DNA from 4 places in the Actinomadura formosensis genome. Region 3 is predicted to be linked to each of the others. Evidence: riboswitches for the same ligand, from Rfam matches in the RefSeq annotation. Region 3 holds a riboswitch; each other region holds the start of a gene.

Region 1 (4,277 bases), 3.3 Mb from region 3:
GGCCGCGCAGCGGCGACCCGCTCGGGCCCGCCGGGATGTAGCCGCCGTCCAGGGCGTGCAGGACGTGGTCGAGTTCGTCGGACGTGCGGGCCAGGCGCGGGACCATCTCGGTGGCGGCGAACTCCAGGACGCGCCGCACGGGCTCGCGGCGCTCGGCCGGGACCCGCCGGGCGGCCTCTTCGGCCGCGTCCGCGGACCAGGCGGCGTCCTCCATGGCCTGGACGAGTTCGCGGGCGGTGGTCTCGGCGGCGTCGACGTCGGCGAGGGCCGCGCCGCCGTCCTCGCTGAGCCCCAGTGCCTCGCGCAGGCCGGGGAGGGTCTCGCGGCCCGACCACATCTGCCGGGCGCGGAGCATGGCCAGCACCAGGTCGACGCGGGTGTCCCCCTCCGGGGCCAGGCCGAGGACGTGGAGGCCGTCGCGGATCTGCGCGTCCTTCACCTCGCACAGCCAGCCGTCCACGTGCAGCAGGAAGTCGTCGAACTCGGTGTCGTGCGGGCGGTCGTCCAGGCCGAGGTCGTAGTCGAGCTTCGCGGCCTGGATCAGCGTCCAGATCTGCGCGCGGATCGCCGGGAGCTTCGCCGGGTCCATCGCGGCGATCGTGGCGTGCTCGTCGAGGAGCTGTTCGAGGCGGGCGATGTCGCCGTAGGTCTCGGCGCGGGCCATCGGCGGGACCATGTGGTCCACGAGGACGGCGTGCGCGCGGCGCTTGGCCTGCGTCCCCTCCCCCGGGTCGTTGACGAGGAACGGGTAGATCAGCGGGACGTCGCCGAGGGCCGCGTCGGTGCCGCACGACGCCGACATGCCGGCCGCCTTGCCGGGCAGCCACTCCAGGTTGCCGTGCTTGCCGACGTGCACGATGGCGTGCGCGCCGAACTCCTCCGACAGCCAGCGGTAGGCGGCCAGGTAGTGGTGGCTGGGCGGCAGGTCGGGGTCGTGGTAGATCGCGATGGGGTTCTGCCCGAAGCCGCGTGGCGGCTGCACCATCACGACGACGTTCCCGGCGCGCAGGGCGGCGAGGACGATGTCGCCGTCCTGGACGAACAGCTCGCCGGGGGGCGGGCCCCAGTGCCGTTCCATCCCCTCCCGCAGGCCGCCCGGGAGGGTGCGGTACCAGCGTTCGTAGGACGCGGCCGAGATGCGCACGGGGTTGCCCGCGAGCTGCTCCTCGGTGAGCCAGTCCTCGTCCTGGCCGCCGGCCGCGATGAGCGCGTGGATGAGCGCGTCGCCGTCCCGGTCGCGGACGCCGGGGAAGCCTTCGCCGAGGTCGTAGCCGGCGTCGCCGAGGCGGGCCAGCAGCCGGACGGTGCTCGCCGGGGTGTCGAGGCCGACGGCGTTGCCGACGCGCGAGTGCTTCGTCGGATACGCCGACAGCATCACGACGATGCGGCGCCCGGCGGGCGGGGTGTGGCGGAGGCGGCCGTGCCGGACGGCGATCCCGGCGACGCGGGCGGCCCGCTCGGGGTCGGCGCGGTAGACGGTGAGGCCGTCCTCGTCGATCTCCTTGAAGGAGAACGGGACGGTGATGATGCGCCCGTCGAACTCGGGGATGGCGACCTGCGACGCGGCGTCCAGCGGGGACAGGCCGTCGTCGCTCGCGTCCCAGTCGGCACGGCTCGTGGTGAGGCAGAGGCCCTGCAGGATCGGGACGTCCAGCGCGGCGAGGGCGCCCACGTCCCACGCCTCGTCGTCGCCGCCCGCCCCGGCCGTCGCGGGGCGCGAACCGCCCGCCGCGAGCACGGTCACGACCAGCGCGTCCGCCGCGCGGAGCGTGTCCAGCAGCGCGGGCTCGGCGGTGCGCAGCGACGAGCAGAACACCGGCATCGCCCGCCCGCCCGCGTCCTCGATGGCGGTGCACAGCGTCTCCACGAACGCGGTGTTCCCGGCCATGTGGTGGGCGCGGTAGTACAGGACGCCGATGACCGGGCCCTCGGTGGTGCGGGCCGCGCGGTCGAGCCGTCCCCACGTCGGCGTGGGGGCGGGGGGCGCGAAGCCGTATCCGGTCAGCAGCACGGTGTCGGACAGGAACGCGTGCAGCTCGGCCAGGTTGGCGGGCCCGCCGTGCGCGAGGTAGGCGTGCGCGTCGGCGCAGACACCGCCGCTCACGCCGCCCCTGAGACGGGACAGTTCCATCAGTTCGGCGTCGGGGGCCTGCTCGCCGCCGAGGACGACCACCGGGCGGGGCCCCGCGAGCAGCGCGTCGAGGCCGTCCTGCCAGGCGCGCCGGCCGCCGAGCAGCCGCACCACGACGAGGTCGGTGCCCTCCACCAGGGCGGGAAGGTCGTCCACGCGGAGGCGCGCGGGGTTGCCGAGCCGGTAGGCGGCGCCGGACGCGCGGGCGCTCAGCAGATCGGTGTCGGACGTCGACAGCAACAGGACGGTGCCAGCGGACACGGCCGTTCCTCCCCCTGGGGTCCTCGCCCCGGTCGCGGGTGTCGCGACGGCAGGAGTCTCCTGGCTCCCGGATCGACGCTCGCCCCGGCCTTCCCGTCCGCGTGGACAGTGGCCTCAAGCGGGGTTCGCTCCCCGGTCACAGTGGCGGGACCGCGCCGGATTCGCACCGGCTTCCTCCCTTTGCCATCGTCTGGGAGAAGAGTACGGCAGCGCGGCGCGCCCGCAAAGTGTGGTTAACATCCTCCCCGTGCCGAATGCCCGCGTGCCGGATGCCCCCCTGCCGAATATCCCCGCGCCCAATGCCAGAGCCCGCCCCGACGCGTGCCCGGGGATGCTGCGGACCCACGACGCCGCCGACGGGCCGCTGGCGCGCGTCCGCGTCCCGGGCGGCGCGGTGTCCGCCGCGCAGCTCCGCACGCTCGGCGGCGCCGCCCGCGAACTGGGACTCGACGTGATCGAGCTCACGTCCCGCGGCAACCTGCAACTGCGCGGCGTCCGCGACCCGGCCGCGCTCGCCGGACGGCTGGAGGCGGCGGGCCTGCTGCCGTCGCCGTCCCACGAACGGGTGCGCAACATCGTCGCCTCCCCGCTGGGCGGGCGCGGCACGCGCGGCGTCCTGGCGACCGATCCGCTGGTCACGGCCCTGGACCGGGCGCTGTGCGCGCACCCCCGGCTGGCCGCCCTGTCCGGCCGCTTCCTGTTCGCGCTGGACGACGGCACCGGCGACATGACCGCGCTGGACGCCGACCTGACCTGCACCCCGGCCGGTCTCCTCCTCGCCGGGACGCTCCTGGTGCCCGGTGACGGCGTGCCCGGTGACGGCGTGCCCGCGGTCGCCCTGCTGCTCGCGGCGGCCGACGCCTTCCTCGCGGTCCGCGGGGACGCGTGGCGGCTGGCGGAGGTACCGGGCGGCGCGCGGCTCGTCGCCGAACGGCTGGGCGGGACGCTCACCGGCGCGCCGGGCACCCACGCCCCTCCCGTCCCGCACGCCGGGATCGTCGGGCAGCGGGACGGGCTGGTCGCGCTGGAGGTCGTGCCGCCGCTCGGACGGCTGGCGGGGACGGGGGCCGAAGCGCTCGCGGAGGTCGCGGACGAGGTGCGCGTGACGCCCTGGCGGAGTGTCGTGCTGCGCGACCTGCGCCGGGACGAGGCGGAGCGGATCGCCGCCCGGCTCGAAGCGGCGGGGTTCGCGGCGGGCGCCGCCTCGCCGTGGGTCGGGGTGACGGCCTGCACGGGCGGCCCCGGGTGCGCGAAGTCGCGGGGGGACGTGCAGGGCGAGGCGCGGCGCTGGGTGGCCGGCCTGGAGCGCGCCCCCGCGGTCCCCGTCCACTGGGTGGGCTGCGAGCGGCGCTGCGGGACGCCCCGCGGCCCGGTCGTGCTGAAGATGCCAGGGGAAGGACAGGAATGATCGACTACGTCCGCGACGGCGCGGAGATCTACCGGCGGTCGTTCGCGACCATCCGCGCGGAGGCCGACCTGGCCGGCCTGCCGGACGACGTGGCGCGGGTGGCGGTGCGGATGATCCACGCCTGCGGCATGACCGACCTCGTCCAGGACCTGGTGTGGTCGCCGGGCGTGGTGGAGCGGGCGCGGGCGGCGCTGCTCGCCGGCGCGCCGGTCCTGTGCGACGCGCGGATGGTCGCGTCCGGCATCACCCGGGCCCGGCTGCCCGCCGGCAACGAGATCGTGTGCACGCTCGGCGAGCCGGAGGTGCCCGGGCTGGCGGCGCGGCTCGGCACCACGCGGAGCGCCGCCGCGCTGGAGCTGTGGCGCGGCCGGCTGGACGGCGCGGTCGTCGCGGTCGGCAACGCGCCGACGGCGCTGTTCCGGCTGCTGGAGCTGGTGGAGGCGGGCGCGGGACGCCCGGCCGCGGTCCTCGGGATCC
Region 2 (4,277 bases), 1.4 Mb from region 3:
AGAGCTTGCCGATCGTCGGCGTCTCCATGAACAGGTTCAGCGAGTGCGCCTGGTCGATGTAGGGGGTGCGGGCGGCGGCGAGGTCGATCAGCGCCTTCTGCGGCAGTTCCCAGGCCGTCCGGTACAGGGACCGCATCTCCTCCGGCAGGTCGACCAGGCCCTGGACGGAGCCGTTCGCCCTCTTGATCGCCTCCCGGACCGCCGGCGTCCACAGCCCGAGCGACTTCAGGTCGTCCACGAGGTAGCCGTTGATCTGCAGGAACTCGCCGGACAGCGTCTCGCGCTTGAACAGGTTGGACACCTGCGGCTCGATGCACTCGCAGCAGCCCGCGATGGACGCGATCGTGGCGGTCGGCGCGATCGCGATCAGCAGCGAGTTGCGGAGCCCGACCTCGGCGACGCGTGCGCGGAGCGCGGCCCATTCGCGGGGACGGGCCGGGGCCGCGTCCGGGAAGTGGTCCACGTGGAGCCGGCCGCGGGCCGTGCGCGTCATGCCGTAGGCGGGCAGCGGGCCGTGGAGAGCGGCCAGGTCGGCGGACGCGTGGTAGGCGGCCAGCGCGATCTCCTCGGCGATGCGGGTGGACAGGGCGCGGGCCTCGTCCGAGTCGAACGGCAGGCGGAGCGTGAAGAAGACGTCCGCGAGCCCCATCACGCCCAGGCCGACCGGCCGCCACTTGCGGTTTGCCTTCTCCGCCTCCGGCGTGGGGTAGAAGCCCCTGTCGATGGTGCGGTCCAAGAACCGGACGGCCGTGCGGACCGTGGAACGAAGCCGCTCCCAGTCGACCCCAGCGGAAGTGACGTGCGCGGCCAGATTCACCGATCCGAGGTTGCAGACGGCCGCCTCGCCATCGCTCGTCACCTCAAGGATCTCCGTGCACAGGTTCGACAGGTGCACGGTCTGGCCCGGCTCGGCGGTCTGGTTGCAGGCGCGGTTGGCGGCGTCCTTGAACGTCATCCAGCCGTTGCCCGTTTCGGCGAGCGTCCGCATCATGCGCCCGTACAGCTTGCGGGCCGGGAGCTGCCGGACGAACCGTCCGTCCCGCTCGGCCGCCCGGTACGCCTCGTCGAACGCCTCGCCCCACAGGTCCGCCAGCTCGGGGACCTCTTGCGGGTCGAACAGCGACCACGTCGCGTCGGCCTCGACGCGGCGCATGAACTCGTCCGGGATCCAGTTGGCGAGGTTCAGGTTGTGGGTGCGGCGCGCGTCCTCGCCGGTGTTGTCGCGCAGTTCGAGGAACTCCTCGATGTCGGCGTGCCACGGCTCCAGGTACACGCAGGCCGCGCCCTTGCGGCGCCCGCCCTGGTTGACGGCCGCGACGGACGCGTCCAGCGTGCGCAGCCACGGGACGATCCCGTTCGAATGCCCGTTGGTGCCGCGGATCAGCGAGCCGCGCGAGCGGACCTTCGTCCAGGAGATCCCGATGCCGCCCGCGTACTTGCTGAGCCGCGCGACCTGCCCGTACCGCTCGTAGATCGACTCCAGCTCGTCGCGCGGCGAGTCGAGCAGGAAGCAGGACGACAGCTGCGGGCGGCGCGCCGCCGAGTTGAACAGCGTCGGCGAACTCGGCAGATACGACAGCGTGCTGAGCAGCCCGTACAGCTCGGCCGCCTCCTCGACACCGTCGGCCAGCCCGCACGCCACCCGCAGCAGGAAGTGCTGGGGCCGCTCCAGGACGAGCCGCGACCGCGGATGCCGCAGCAGATACCGGTCGTAGAGGGTGCGGAGCCCGAAGTACTCGAAACGGTCGTCGGCGGACTCGTCGATGAGGGCGTCGAGGGCGGGCGCGTTGGCGGCGGCGAACGCGGCCGGGGCGTCCGCCAGCAGGCCCTCCCGGTGCGCGGCGGCGATCGACTCGGCGAACGCCGTGACGCCGGCGGACGCCGCCTCGTCCCGGATCCGGCGGCCGAGCAGCCGCGCGGCGACCCTGGAGTATCCGGGTTCGGCGGGCACCAGCGCGGCGGCCTCGCCGATCGCGAGGTCCCGCAGCGCCGCCACGTCCAGCCCGTCCCCGGACCGGACGGCGGCCAGCACCCGTCCCGCCTCGACGTCCGGTACCCCGTCGCAGGCCGCCTCGACCTCGGCGGCGATCTCCGCCGCCGGCGGCGCGGCCAGAGCCTGTGTCACGTGCATCTCCCCTCGCAAGCGCCTCGCGGAGGCATGCGAACGGGACACGGCGGCACGCCGCGCTCCGCCCCCGGTCCACCCGCGAGACCTGGACGTGTCGGGCTGGCAGGTCTTCGGACTCGCGGGCGCCGCCTCGAAAGGCGTCCTACTGGCCGTCGCTTCCCGGGCCGCGCGGCCCAGTGCGTGATGACGGCGGTCGTTCCCGCTCACCGCTGCGGGGCAGTCCCGGACTCGCACCGGGTTCCCTCTTGCGACGCCCCCGCCGCGAACGACGGGGGCGAACCAGCACGGGATTGAACCCTACATGTAGTTGACGATCTTTGCGCAACCCCAAGATGTTGGGCGTGTCACGCGGAACTTAGGGTCGCCTGCACGGCCGCCGCAGGTGCTGGGACGATGGTCACCGTCATGCCCGTCCATCCCCCGCCGTTCCGGACCGCACGCGCGGTGGTGTTCGCCACCGTGTGCATCACCCTGACCGTTCTCGGGCACGTCCTCGCGGGTGGCGCCGCGGTGCCGGGGTGGGCGGCGGCGACGGGATTCGGCGCGGTGCTGGGCGTGACGCTGCTGCTGGCGGGCCATGAACGCTCACTGGCGACGATCCTCGGCGGGCTCCTCGGCGGGCAGTTCGCGCTGCACACGCTGTTCACGCACTCGGCCGCCCAGGCGACCCACCACACTCCCGCCATGCACGCGGCCATGGCGCACGGCGCGGACACCGTGGCGGCGCCGGCCGCGCACGGCGGCGACAGCCTCGGGATGACGCTCGCGCACTGCGTGGCCGCGCTGGTCGCGGCGTGGTGGCTGCGGCGCGGCGAGCGGGCCGCGTGGACGCTGGCCCGCCGGGTCGCCGCCGTCGCCGACCGCCCGGTCCGGCTGCTGCTCGCCCTGCTCGCCATCGAGGCGGCGAACCCCCCGCGGCCGGTCGCGGTGGTCCCGGCGGCGGACGCCGTCCCGGCCGCCGGCCGCGTGCTGCGGCATCAGGTCGTCCGGCGGGGTCCCCCCGCGCGTTCGGGGGCGCTCGCACACCGCTGAAGCGGGCGCCGTACGTCACCGGACGCCGATCCCCGGCCATCCGGCTCTTCCCGTACGACTCGAACGGAGTTCCGCCATGCCTTTCGTCCCGCATGCGCGCCGCCTCGGCGCCCTCGCGGCCCTGTCCGCCGCGTCCGTGCTCGGCCTCGCCACGGCCGCGTCCGCCCACGTCACCGCCAACCCGAAGACCGCCGAGCAGGGCTCGTACACCAAGGTGGCGTTCCGGGTGCCGAACGAGCACGGCAACGCGTCCACGACCAAGCTCGTGATACACCTGCCGGTCGAGCATCCGCTGGCGTCGGTGTCGGTGCGTCCCCTGCCCGGCTGGACGGCGAAGGTGGAGAAGTCGAAGCTGCCGGAGCCGATGAAGGCCCACGGCGGCGAACTCACCGAGGCCATCACCACGATCACCTGGACCGGCGGCAAGATCGAACCGGGCCAGTTCCAGGAGTTCGACGTGTCGATGGGCCCGCTCCCGGCCGACACCGACCAGATGATGTTCAAGGCCGACCAGACGTACTCGAACGGCGAGGTCGTCAAGTGGGAGGAGGCCCCGGCGGACGGCGCCGCCGAACCGGAGCACCCGGCCCCGTCGCTCAGGCTCCTGCCGAAGGGCGACGCGCAGACGGCCGGCCTGACCGCGAACGTGAAGCCCGCCGCCGAGGCGGCGCCCGATGACGGGACGGCCCGGCTGCTCGGCGGCATCGGCATCGCGGCCGGTGTGATCGGCATCGGCGTGGGCGGCTACGGCCTGACCCGCGCACGGAGCCGGTCATGAGGCGCCTCGCGGTCATCTTCGTGACCATGGGAACGGCCCTGGCGCTGACCGCGGCCCCGGCGTCCGCCCACACCACGCTGACGTCGGCGAGCCCGGCGAAGGACGCGACGGTCAAGGCACCGTCCGAGATCGTCCTGACCTACGCCGACCCGGTGCGGCTGCCGCGCGTGGTGGTAACGGACGCGTCGGGCGCGCAGCGCCAGGCGGGGGCGGCCCGTGCGGTGGACAACAAGGTCACCCAGCCGATCCACGGCACGCTGCCGAACGGCGAGTACACGGTGGGCTGGCGCGTCGTCGCCTCCGACGGTCACCCGGTCGAGGGCACCTACACCTTCACCG
Region 3 (4,277 bases):
AAGGGAGCGGTCCACGTGAGGAGCAGGACCGCGAAGGCCGGCAGCGGATTGCGCCGCAGCAGCGTCATGACGAGCACCGTCAGCACGACCACCGCAAGGAATTCCACGTCGAGGAGCCCGTTCGGCAACCCGACGTAGACGACGACCGGGTAGAGGGCGGCCCCGCCCCAGGTGAGGACCCTCCACGAGACGTGGCGTACCCGGCTCAGCGGTTGCGCGACCATGCGGCGAGCGTAACCACCCTCCCCCGCCGGCACATTGGCCCAGAGGCGTAATTCTCCGGGCTACAAGCGGCCGTCAGGAATGTGGCCGGCGGTCCGATGACCGTTGAGCGTGGCGCCCGACACCGTTATCCGCATGAAGCGCTGGGTGTCATTGGTTCTGGCTCTCGAAATCCTTGGAATCGTTCTTTTCTCCATTATCTACGACTCGCTGGATTTCCATATCTACTGGCTGGGCGGGCACGCCGTAACAGATGACGCGAGGCTCTACGAGGAGCAGCTCGCCGACCACTGGTTCACCAACACGCCTTTCATGGCCGCGTTGTTCACTCCGCTGTCCGCGTTGCCGCTCCGACCGGCCCGGATGCTGTGGCAACTGGCCTCGCTGGCGGCCTTCGCATGGGCCTGCCGGACGACGCTGAAACTCACGGGCCGCCGCGCTTCCCCGGCCGCCGTCGTGGCGGCGGGGCTGCTCCTCGAACCGATCTGGCACTCGTTCTTCCTCGGCCAGGTCAACCTGTTCCTGCTCGCCCTCGTCCTCGCGGACATGCACCGCGTCGCCCTCGGCCGTCCCGCCGGAATCGGCATCGGCATCGCGACCGCGATCAAGCTGACCCCGGCCGTCTTCGTCGTCCTGCTCCTGGTGACGCGGCGGACGAGGGACGCTTTCACGGCGACCGCGACCTTCGCCGTCTGCACCCTGCTCGCCTGCTTCATCGCCCCGGACGCGTCCCGCCTCTATTGGCTGCGCACGTTCTACGACACGTCACGCGTGGGCGTCCCGTACATCAGCAACCAATCCCCGTACGGCGCGCTGACCCGCATATTGCGGGGGACGGGCGAGGTGGGCGACTGGTACACCGCCATTCCGCTGACCATCGGCGTCTTCGGCCTCACGGTCGCCGCCCTATGGGCAAGGCGAGGCGACTGGCTGAGCGCGACAGCCGTCACAGGCGCGACCGGCCTGCTGGTCTCCCCCATCTCCTGGGCGCACCACTGGGCATGGATCGTCCCGGCACTGGCGGTCCTGATCCGCAACAACAACCGGAAGACCGCCCTGGCCGGCTACATCCTGTTCGCACTGTCTCCGCTGTGGTGGACGCCCCATAACGGCCACCCGCTCGAATACGGCTTCCACATCCTGCTGACCCCCGTCGCGAACTGCTACCTGCTGGCCGGCGTGTTCTTCCTCGTCCACATGGCCGTCCGCCTTCGGAACACCCCGTACGTTCTCACCAGCGGTCGTGGTGGACGGCTGCGTCCAGCGGACGGCGCCGGCGCCAGCCGTGCCGTTCGAGATCCGGAGCGGATTGGAGACGGGTGACCGGGCCGAGGCAGAGCCAGGCGACCGGACGGATGGCCTCGGGAATGCCGAGCAGGTCGCGCAGGTACGGTTCCCGATAGAACGACACCCACCCGACGCCGAGGTTCTCCACGGTGGCGGCGAGCCACAGATTCTGGATGGCCAGGCAGACCGAGTACAGCCCCGCGTCGGCGATCGCGTGCCTGCCCAGGACCGCCGGGCCGCCGCGTTCGGGATCGTAGGTGACCACGATCGACAGGCTGGACTCCAGAATCCCGTCGATCTTGATCCGCGCGAAGCGTTCGGCGGCGGCGCCCGTCAGGGTGGCGGCGAAGGCGGCGCGTTCCGACTGGACGTGGTCGTAGAACGCGCGCCGGGCGGCGGGATCGCCCACGAGGATGAAATCCCATGGCTGCGACAGCCCGACACTGGGCGCGGCGTGCGCGGCCTCCAGGACCCGGTCGAGGACGTCCGGCGGGATCGGCGCGCCGGTGAATTCGGCGCGCACGTCACGGCGGCGGTGGATGGCGTCATAGACGTTCACGGCAGGCTCCCGCTGCATCGGGCCGCCGTGAACGGCGGCCGTTCGGAGCGAGGCCGGTCTTCGGACTTCCGGATCGACGCTCGACCACCCGCCTTCCCGGCCGGACGGCCAGTGGCTGCGCGAACGCGCCTGGGTGGCAGCTCCCCGGTCACCGCGGCGGGCCCGTGCCGGAATTCCACCGGCTTCCCGATTCTCCCCACATGGGGCACCCCGCGTCAGTTCATGCCACCCGCGACTCTACCGCCCCGCTGATCTTCGAACACCACGGCGGTCACCGTCCCCGACGACCACGAGCGAGCCGAGCATCCGCCGGCATACGTGATCGGCCGTTCGGGCGCGTGGGCTCGTCATCGGTGGCGGGTGTCCTTACCGCCGGCCGGCGCCCGGGACGTCCACTTCGGTGGCGAGGATCCGGCCGGAGCCGGGTGCGACCGGTTCGGTCTCGGTCATGCCGCGCCATTCGGCGGCGGTGATGAACAGCGTCCTGCCGTCCGGGCCGCCCAGCGCGCAGGCGAAGCCGCCGCGGTCCAGGTGGACGGTTTGCAGGATCTCGCCGCCCTCCGCGACGCGCACGCAGCGCCGGTTGGGGACGTCGGCGTACCAGACCGCGTCCTCCGCGTCCACGCAGATGCCGTCCGGGGCGGCGGCCTCCCCCAGATCGGCCCAGACCCGGCGGCCCGACAGCCCGCCGTCCGCGTCGATGTCGAAGGCCACGAGATTGTGGCGGTAGGAGTCCGCGACGATCAGTGTGGACTTGTCGGGCGTCACCGCCATTCCGTTGGGGAACGCGATGTCGTCCGCCACCTGGCGTACCGAGCCGTCCGCGACCAGAGAGACGGACCCGGGCTTGGACACTTCACCGGACATCGGGTCGAAGCCGACGGCGTTGACGTAGAGGCCGCCGCGGCCGTCGGCGACGACGTCGTTCCAGCCGGATGGGCCGAGTTCGGCGTGGGCGACCAGGGTTCCATCGGGGTCGCGGCGCAGCAGCCGCCCGTCCGCCGACGAGACGATCATGAGCCGGTCGTCGAGCCATGCCGTGCACAGCGGCAGCGACCTCACCCGCGCGACCACTTCGGCGGCACCGTCCAGGCCGACGGCGACGACCTCGCCCGCGGACCAGTCGGAGAAGTACAGCCGGTCCCCGTGCCAGCGCGGCGACTCGACCAGTCCCCGGCCGTCCAGCAGCGTTCTGACCTCGCCCATCGTCATCACCACCCGTCTCGGACGCCGGCCCGGTGCCGGCCGTCCCATCCTCCATACGAACGGCGACCGGCTGGATCGACGGAAACCGGGCCGCAAAGCGGAGTGCCGCTTTCTGAGTACCTCGAATCGGGGAGGTACGGGCCATACTCGAACTCGCGATCCTCGGCTTCCTGGCCGAACGTGACATGCACGCCTACGAGCTGCGGCGGCTCACCGCGCCGGACGACCTGGAGATCTCCGACCGCAACCGGCACTTCGTCCTGCTGGCCTTCCCGCATCTGCTGCCGTCGGCCGAGGGCCGGTCCGCGGTCCTCCAGCGGCGCCTCGACTTCCTCGACGACCCGCAACGCGGATTCTTCGCCGGAGACGGCCGGGCGCTCCGCCATGACGAGCTCGCATCGCCGTTCCAGGCGGGCATCCAGCACATCGCCCGGGTGACGTCCACCGCCGAGCGGGACTGGCCGGCCCGGACGCTCGCGACCCTCCGTCCCGGAGCCTCCCCCACCTGAATACACACTGGAGGGCGGTCGAGTGTGTATCGTGTGGCCCATGGCGAGACTCAACATCACGCTCCCTGACGAGCTTGCCGCCACGTTGCAGGGGCTCGCCGAGGACAAGAAGATCGCCTCGGTGTCCGGGTTCCTCGCGGACGGGGCGCGCCTCAAGCTGGCCTACCTGCGGGACGCCTCCACGATCGACGACCTGTTCGGCCCGCCGAGCCCCGACGAGCAGGCGATGGTGAACCGTCTCGTCGAACGCGGCACGCCGGACCGCAGGGACGTCGCGTGATCACCGGTCACGTCTTCGACGCGACCGCCCTCCTGGACCTCGCCACCGGCAAGACCATCTATGTCCGTGCCCGGCTCCGCGCGTCCATCGCGCAGCACGCGACCATCGTCATCCCCGCCACCGCGCTCGCCCGCGCGTGGCAGATCGTCCCGGACCACGGCCGCACCGTCCTGGAGCGGCTGCCCGGCATGCAGGTCGTGCACGTGGACGACCT
Region 4 (4,277 bases), 790 kb from region 3:
AGCGCCTCCCGGACGGCACTCCACTGCTCTGTATCGACGCCCGTCACCTCGTCGGATGCGGAGCCCCCGATCAACTCGGACGTCGGGATCTTGAGAGCGGCAGCGAACTTGCGCAGGGTCTCCAGCCGGGTGTCCTGCCGTTCGCCTTGTTCGAGCTTGCGGATCAGGGACAGGGAGACTCCGGCAAGATCCGAGAGTTCCCGCCGGGTGATCCCGCGCCGCTTACGCCACTCCTGTAAGCGTCGCCCAACGCTCCGAGTGCTCATGTTTCCAGGCTATGCACCGCGACCTCGTACGAGCAGGGCATCAATGAGATTAGCGGAGCACCGCCAGACGCGACCCAATCTGTTAGCAGTAAGGTACGACTCGATTAGGGACATAGCCGACCTATCTCGGATCCCTCTGGGGGCCGAATTGGAGGAGTACGCATGACCCAGTGGCGCAAATCGAAGCGCAGCGGCGGGGGCGCGCAGTCCAATTGTGTGGAGGTGGCGAGCCTCTCCGGTCACATCGGCATGCGCGACAGCAAGGACCCGGACGGCCCCCGCATCACGCTCCCGGCCGAGCAATTCCGCCGGCTGGCCGCCGCCATCAAGCACGGAGCCCATGACGTGGCCTAGCAAGGCCGCCCTCCGGCAGGCATGAAGAGCCTCCGTCCGCCAGTCGCGGACGGAGGCTCTCCCGTCTTCACTCACTCCGTGCGCCGGACCGGTTCGAGGAGATCGGGGTGGAAGGTCGCCCGCCCCTTGCCTGCGCGTCCGTCCCCTTGACGGGGAGAAGGCCGCCGTCATGCTTGAGGTGGCCACCGATGACCGCCGGGGTACGCAAGTTCGACCCTTGTCCGAAGGACACGCCTTGCCACGTATTGCCATATCCGGTCACCGAGGATTGCCGAGTGAGACAGAGCGGCTCGTAGACCAGGCCATACGCGGGCTGCTCGCCTCCACCGAGGGGGAGATCACAGGGTTGTCCTGCCTGGCGGACGGCGCCGACCAGGTGTTCGCCCGCGCCGTCCTGGACCATGGCGGGGCCGTCGAGGTCATCGTTCCCGCGCGGCAGTACAGGGACGGGCTTCCCGAAGCGGTGCGTGCGGAGTACGACCGCATCGCCTCCAAGGCGAGGGATGTCCATCGGCTTGACTTCACGAAGTCCGAGTCCAGGGCCTACATGGCGGCCAGCGTCTACATGCTCGACCGCGCGGACGAACTGTGGGCCGTGTGGGACGGGAAGCCCGCGCGCGGCTACGGGGGCACCGCCGATGTCGTCGCCTGCGCCCGGGAACGCCGCATCCCCGTCCGCGTGATCTGGCCGGACGGCGCGCAGCGCGGCTGAACCCGGGGGCGCGGCTCTCATCGCGGCCCTGATCGTCCGCCGTCGGTAGACTCGGGGTGCGGATGGTTCGTCCGTGCCCGGACGGGTGCGGACGTCGTAAGAGGGAACCCGGTGCGAGTCCGGGACTGCCCCGCAGCGGTGAGCGGGAACGACCGCCGTCATCACGCACTGGGCCGTACGGCCTGGGAAGCGACGGCCAGTAGGACGCCTTTCGAGGCGGCGCCCGCGAGTCCGAAGACCTGCCTCCGCCCGCGCGCCGGCCGGCGCGCGGTGGTCCGCGGTCTCGTGGGACGGCCTGCGACACGGCTTCGTCATGCCGTGCGCCCTCCCGCGGGTCCGCCCGTGGCACAGCGAGGGAAGCCGCCATGCACACGACGATCCTCGGATATCCCCGTATCGGGGCGCACCGGGAGTTGAAGTTCGCCACCGAGGACTACTGGGCGGGACGCGTCGACGCCGACGCCCTCACCGAGACCGGCGCCGACCTGCGCGCCGAGGTCTGGACGGGCCTGCGCGACGCCGGGCTCGACGCGATCCCGTCGAACACGTTCTCGTTCTACGACCAGATGCTCGACATGAGCGTGCTGCTCGACGCCGTCCCCGACCGGTACCGGCACCTGATGGGGTTCGACCGGTACTTCGCGATGGCGCGCGGGGTCCAGGACGTCCCGCCGCTTGAGATGACCAAATGGTTCGACACCAACTACCACTACATCGTCCCCGAGCTGGGGCCGGACACCCGGTTCCGGCTGGCGTACGGGGCGGCGGCCAAACCGCTCGCCGAGTACCGGGAGGCGAAGGCGCTCGGCATCGACACGCGTCCCGTGCTCGTGGGGCCGCTCACGTATCTGCTGCTGGCCAAGCCGGCGGTGGAGGGGTTCCGTCCGCTCGACCTGCTGGACGGCCTGGTCGACGTCTACGCCGAGGTGCTGGAGCGCCTGGCCGGGTCGGGCGCGCAGTGGGTGCAGTTGGACGAGCCGGTCCTCGCCGCCGACCGGAGCGAGGAGGAGATCGACGCGCTGGCCCGCGCCTACGCGCGCCTCGGGCAGCTCACCAGCAGGCCGCACCTGATGGTCGCCACCTACTTCGGCACGGTCGGTGCGGACGCGTTGCGGGTTCTGGCCCGCAGCCGGGTCGAGGCCGTCGGCCTGGACTTCGTCGCCGGGCCCGGCAACGTCGACGTACTCGCGTCCGTGGGCGGGCTGCCGCGCAAGACGCTCGTGGCGGGCGTGGTCGATGGGCGCAACGTATGGCGCACCGACTCGGGCAGGGCGCTGTCCACCTGCGCCTCCGTGCTGGGTCTCGTCGATCAGCTCGTGGTGGGCACGTCCTGCTCGCTGATGCACGTCCCGATCGACCTGGACGCCGAGACGGCCCTCGACCCGGGCGTCCGGGGGCGGCTCGCGTTCGCCCGGCAGAAGGTCGCCGAGGTCGTCGCGCTCGGACGGGCGCTGCGCGAGGACGTTCCCGTCCCGCAAAGCGCGCCCCTCCCCGAGGCGGGCACGGACCGGGCGGTCCGCGAACGGCTCGGAAGCATCGGCGACACGCGCCGCGGCGACCGCGCCGTCCGGTTCGCCGCGCAGCGGGAGGCGCTCGGCCTGCCGGACCTGGCGACGACCACGATCGGCTCGTTCCCGCAGACCCCCGAGATCCGCGGGGTCCGCGCCGACCGCCGGGCCGGGCGCATCACCGGCGACGCGTACGTCAGGGCCATGAAGGACGAGATCGCCCGCGTGATCGCGCTCCAGGAGGAACTCGGCCTGGACGTCCTCGTCCACGGCGAGCCGGAACGCAACGACATGGTGCAGTACTTCGCCGAGCAGCTCGACGGGTACGCGGCGACCGAGCACGGGTGGGTGCAGTCGTACGGGTCGCGGTACGTCCGCCCGCCGATCCTGCACAGCGACGTCGCGCGGCCCCGTCCGATGACGGTGGAGTGGGCCACGTACGCGCAGTCGCTGACGAGCAGGCCGGTCAAGGGGATGCTGACCGGGCCGGTGACGATGCTGGCCTGGTCGTTCGTCCGGGACGACCAGCCGCTCGCCGAGACCGCCCGGCAGGTCGCCCTCGCCCTCCGCGACGAGATCGCCGACCTGGAGGCCGCCGGGATCCGCGTCATCCAGGTGGACGAGCCGGCGCTGCGCGAGCTGCTGCCGCTCCGGGAGGCCGACCGGCCCGCCTACCTCGACTGGGCGATCGGCGCGTTCCGGCTGGCCACCTCCGGGGTCGGGGACGCCACGCAGATCCACACCCACATGTGCTACTCGGAGTTCGGCGAGATCATCGGCGCGATCGGGGCGCTGGACGCGGACGTGACCAGCGTGGAGGCGGCCCGCTCGCACATGGAGCTCGTCGGTGACCTGCGCGCCGCCGGCTACGGGAACGGCATCGGCCCCGGCGTGTACGACATCCACTCGCCGCGCGTGCCCGCCGCCGAGGAGATCGAGGAGAATCTGCGCCGCGCGCTGCGGGCCGTCGAACCGGGCCGGCTGTGGGTCAACCCCGACTGCGGGCTGAAGACCCGCGCCTACCCCGAGACCGAGGCGTCGCTGCGGAACATGGTCGCGGCCGCCCGCCGCGTCCGCGCGGACCTGGCCGGCTGACCCCCGCCGCCGCATGGCCCGCCCCCACCCGGGCCATGCGGCGGCCGTTCACCGGTTAGTCGTTCATGCACTCGTGCAGCCGGACCAGTTCCTCGCAGACCTCGGTGATGTCGGCGATCGGGAGCCGTCCGGTCTCGCCGGTGCGGGCGTGCCAGCGGAACGTCGCCGCCTCGCACCAGACGGTCAGGTCGCCGTTTCCGGACAGGACGCGGACGCCGAGTTCGTCCCGCGGGCTGAGATGCTCGACGCCGCGCTGGACGAGCAGCGCGTGCAGGTCCTTCGTCGCGTGCGGCTCGTCCCGCCTCCAGGCGTGCCGCCGGCGGCGCGCGGAACGCGGGAGCG

Evidence for each region. A riboswitch is a leader RNA that binds a small molecule or an ion and turns the genes downstream of it on or off. The one in region 3 is predicted to bind cobalamin.
Region 1: linked by a shared signal. The riboswitch ahead of cobN (cobaltochelatase subunit CobN) and the one ahead of bluB (5,6-dimethylbenzimidazole synthase) in region 3 are both predicted to bind cobalamin.
Region 2: linked by a shared signal. The riboswitch ahead of ACQP1N_RS32930 (ribonucleoside-diphosphate reductase subunit alpha) and the one ahead of bluB (5,6-dimethylbenzimidazole synthase) in region 3 are both predicted to bind cobalamin.
Region 4: linked by a shared signal. The riboswitch ahead of metE (5-methyltetrahydropteroyltriglutamate--homocysteine S-methyltransferase) and the one ahead of bluB (5,6-dimethylbenzimidazole synthase) in region 3 are both predicted to bind cobalamin.

What each region holds. Positions count from the first base shown of each region.
Region 1 is NZ_CP192011.1:4,430,862-4,435,138, forward strand. Features, by position in the region: gene cobN (cobaltochelatase subunit CobN) at 1-2,392, opposite strand, end outside; cobalamin riboswitch at 2,446-2,593, opposite strand; gene ACQP1N_RS21130 (precorrin-3B synthase) at 2,640-3,800, shown strand; gene ACQP1N_RS21135 (precorrin-8X methylmutase) at 3,797-4,277, shown strand, end outside.
Region 2 is NZ_CP192011.1:7,013,844-7,018,120, forward strand. Features, by position in the region: gene ACQP1N_RS32930 (ribonucleoside-diphosphate reductase subunit alpha) at 1-2,125, opposite strand, end outside; cobalamin riboswitch at 2,213-2,427, opposite strand; gene ACQP1N_RS32935 (MFS transporter) at 2,522-3,160, shown strand; gene ACQP1N_RS32940 (YcnI family copper-binding membrane protein) at 3,237-3,938, shown strand; gene ACQP1N_RS32945 (copper resistance CopC family protein) at 3,935-4,277, shown strand, end outside.
Region 3 is NZ_CP192011.1:1,160,479-1,164,755, reverse strand. Features, by position in the region: gene ACQP1N_RS05455 (sensor histidine kinase) at 1-224, opposite strand, end outside; gene ACQP1N_RS05450 (glycosyltransferase 87 family protein) at 358-1,545, shown strand; gene bluB (5,6-dimethylbenzimidazole synthase) at 1,454-2,068, opposite strand; cobalamin riboswitch at 2,103-2,296, opposite strand; gene ACQP1N_RS05440 (SMP-30/gluconolactonase/LRE family protein) at 2,435-3,274, opposite strand; gene ACQP1N_RS05435 (hypothetical protein) at 3,460-3,783, shown strand; gene ACQP1N_RS05430 (hypothetical protein) at 3,824-4,063, shown strand; gene ACQP1N_RS05425 (hypothetical protein) at 4,060-4,277, shown strand, end outside.
Region 4 is NZ_CP192011.1:366,320-370,596, reverse strand. Features, by position in the region: gene ACQP1N_RS01705 (helix-turn-helix domain-containing protein) at 1-266, opposite strand, end outside; gene ACQP1N_RS01700 (DUF397 domain-containing protein) at 429-620, shown strand; gene ACQP1N_RS01695 (hypothetical protein) at 889-1,332, shown strand; cobalamin riboswitch at 1,378-1,593, shown strand; gene metE (5-methyltetrahydropteroyltriglutamate--homocysteine S-methyltransferase) at 1,698-3,935, shown strand; gene ACQP1N_RS01685 (ATP-binding protein) at 3,991-4,277, opposite strand, start outside.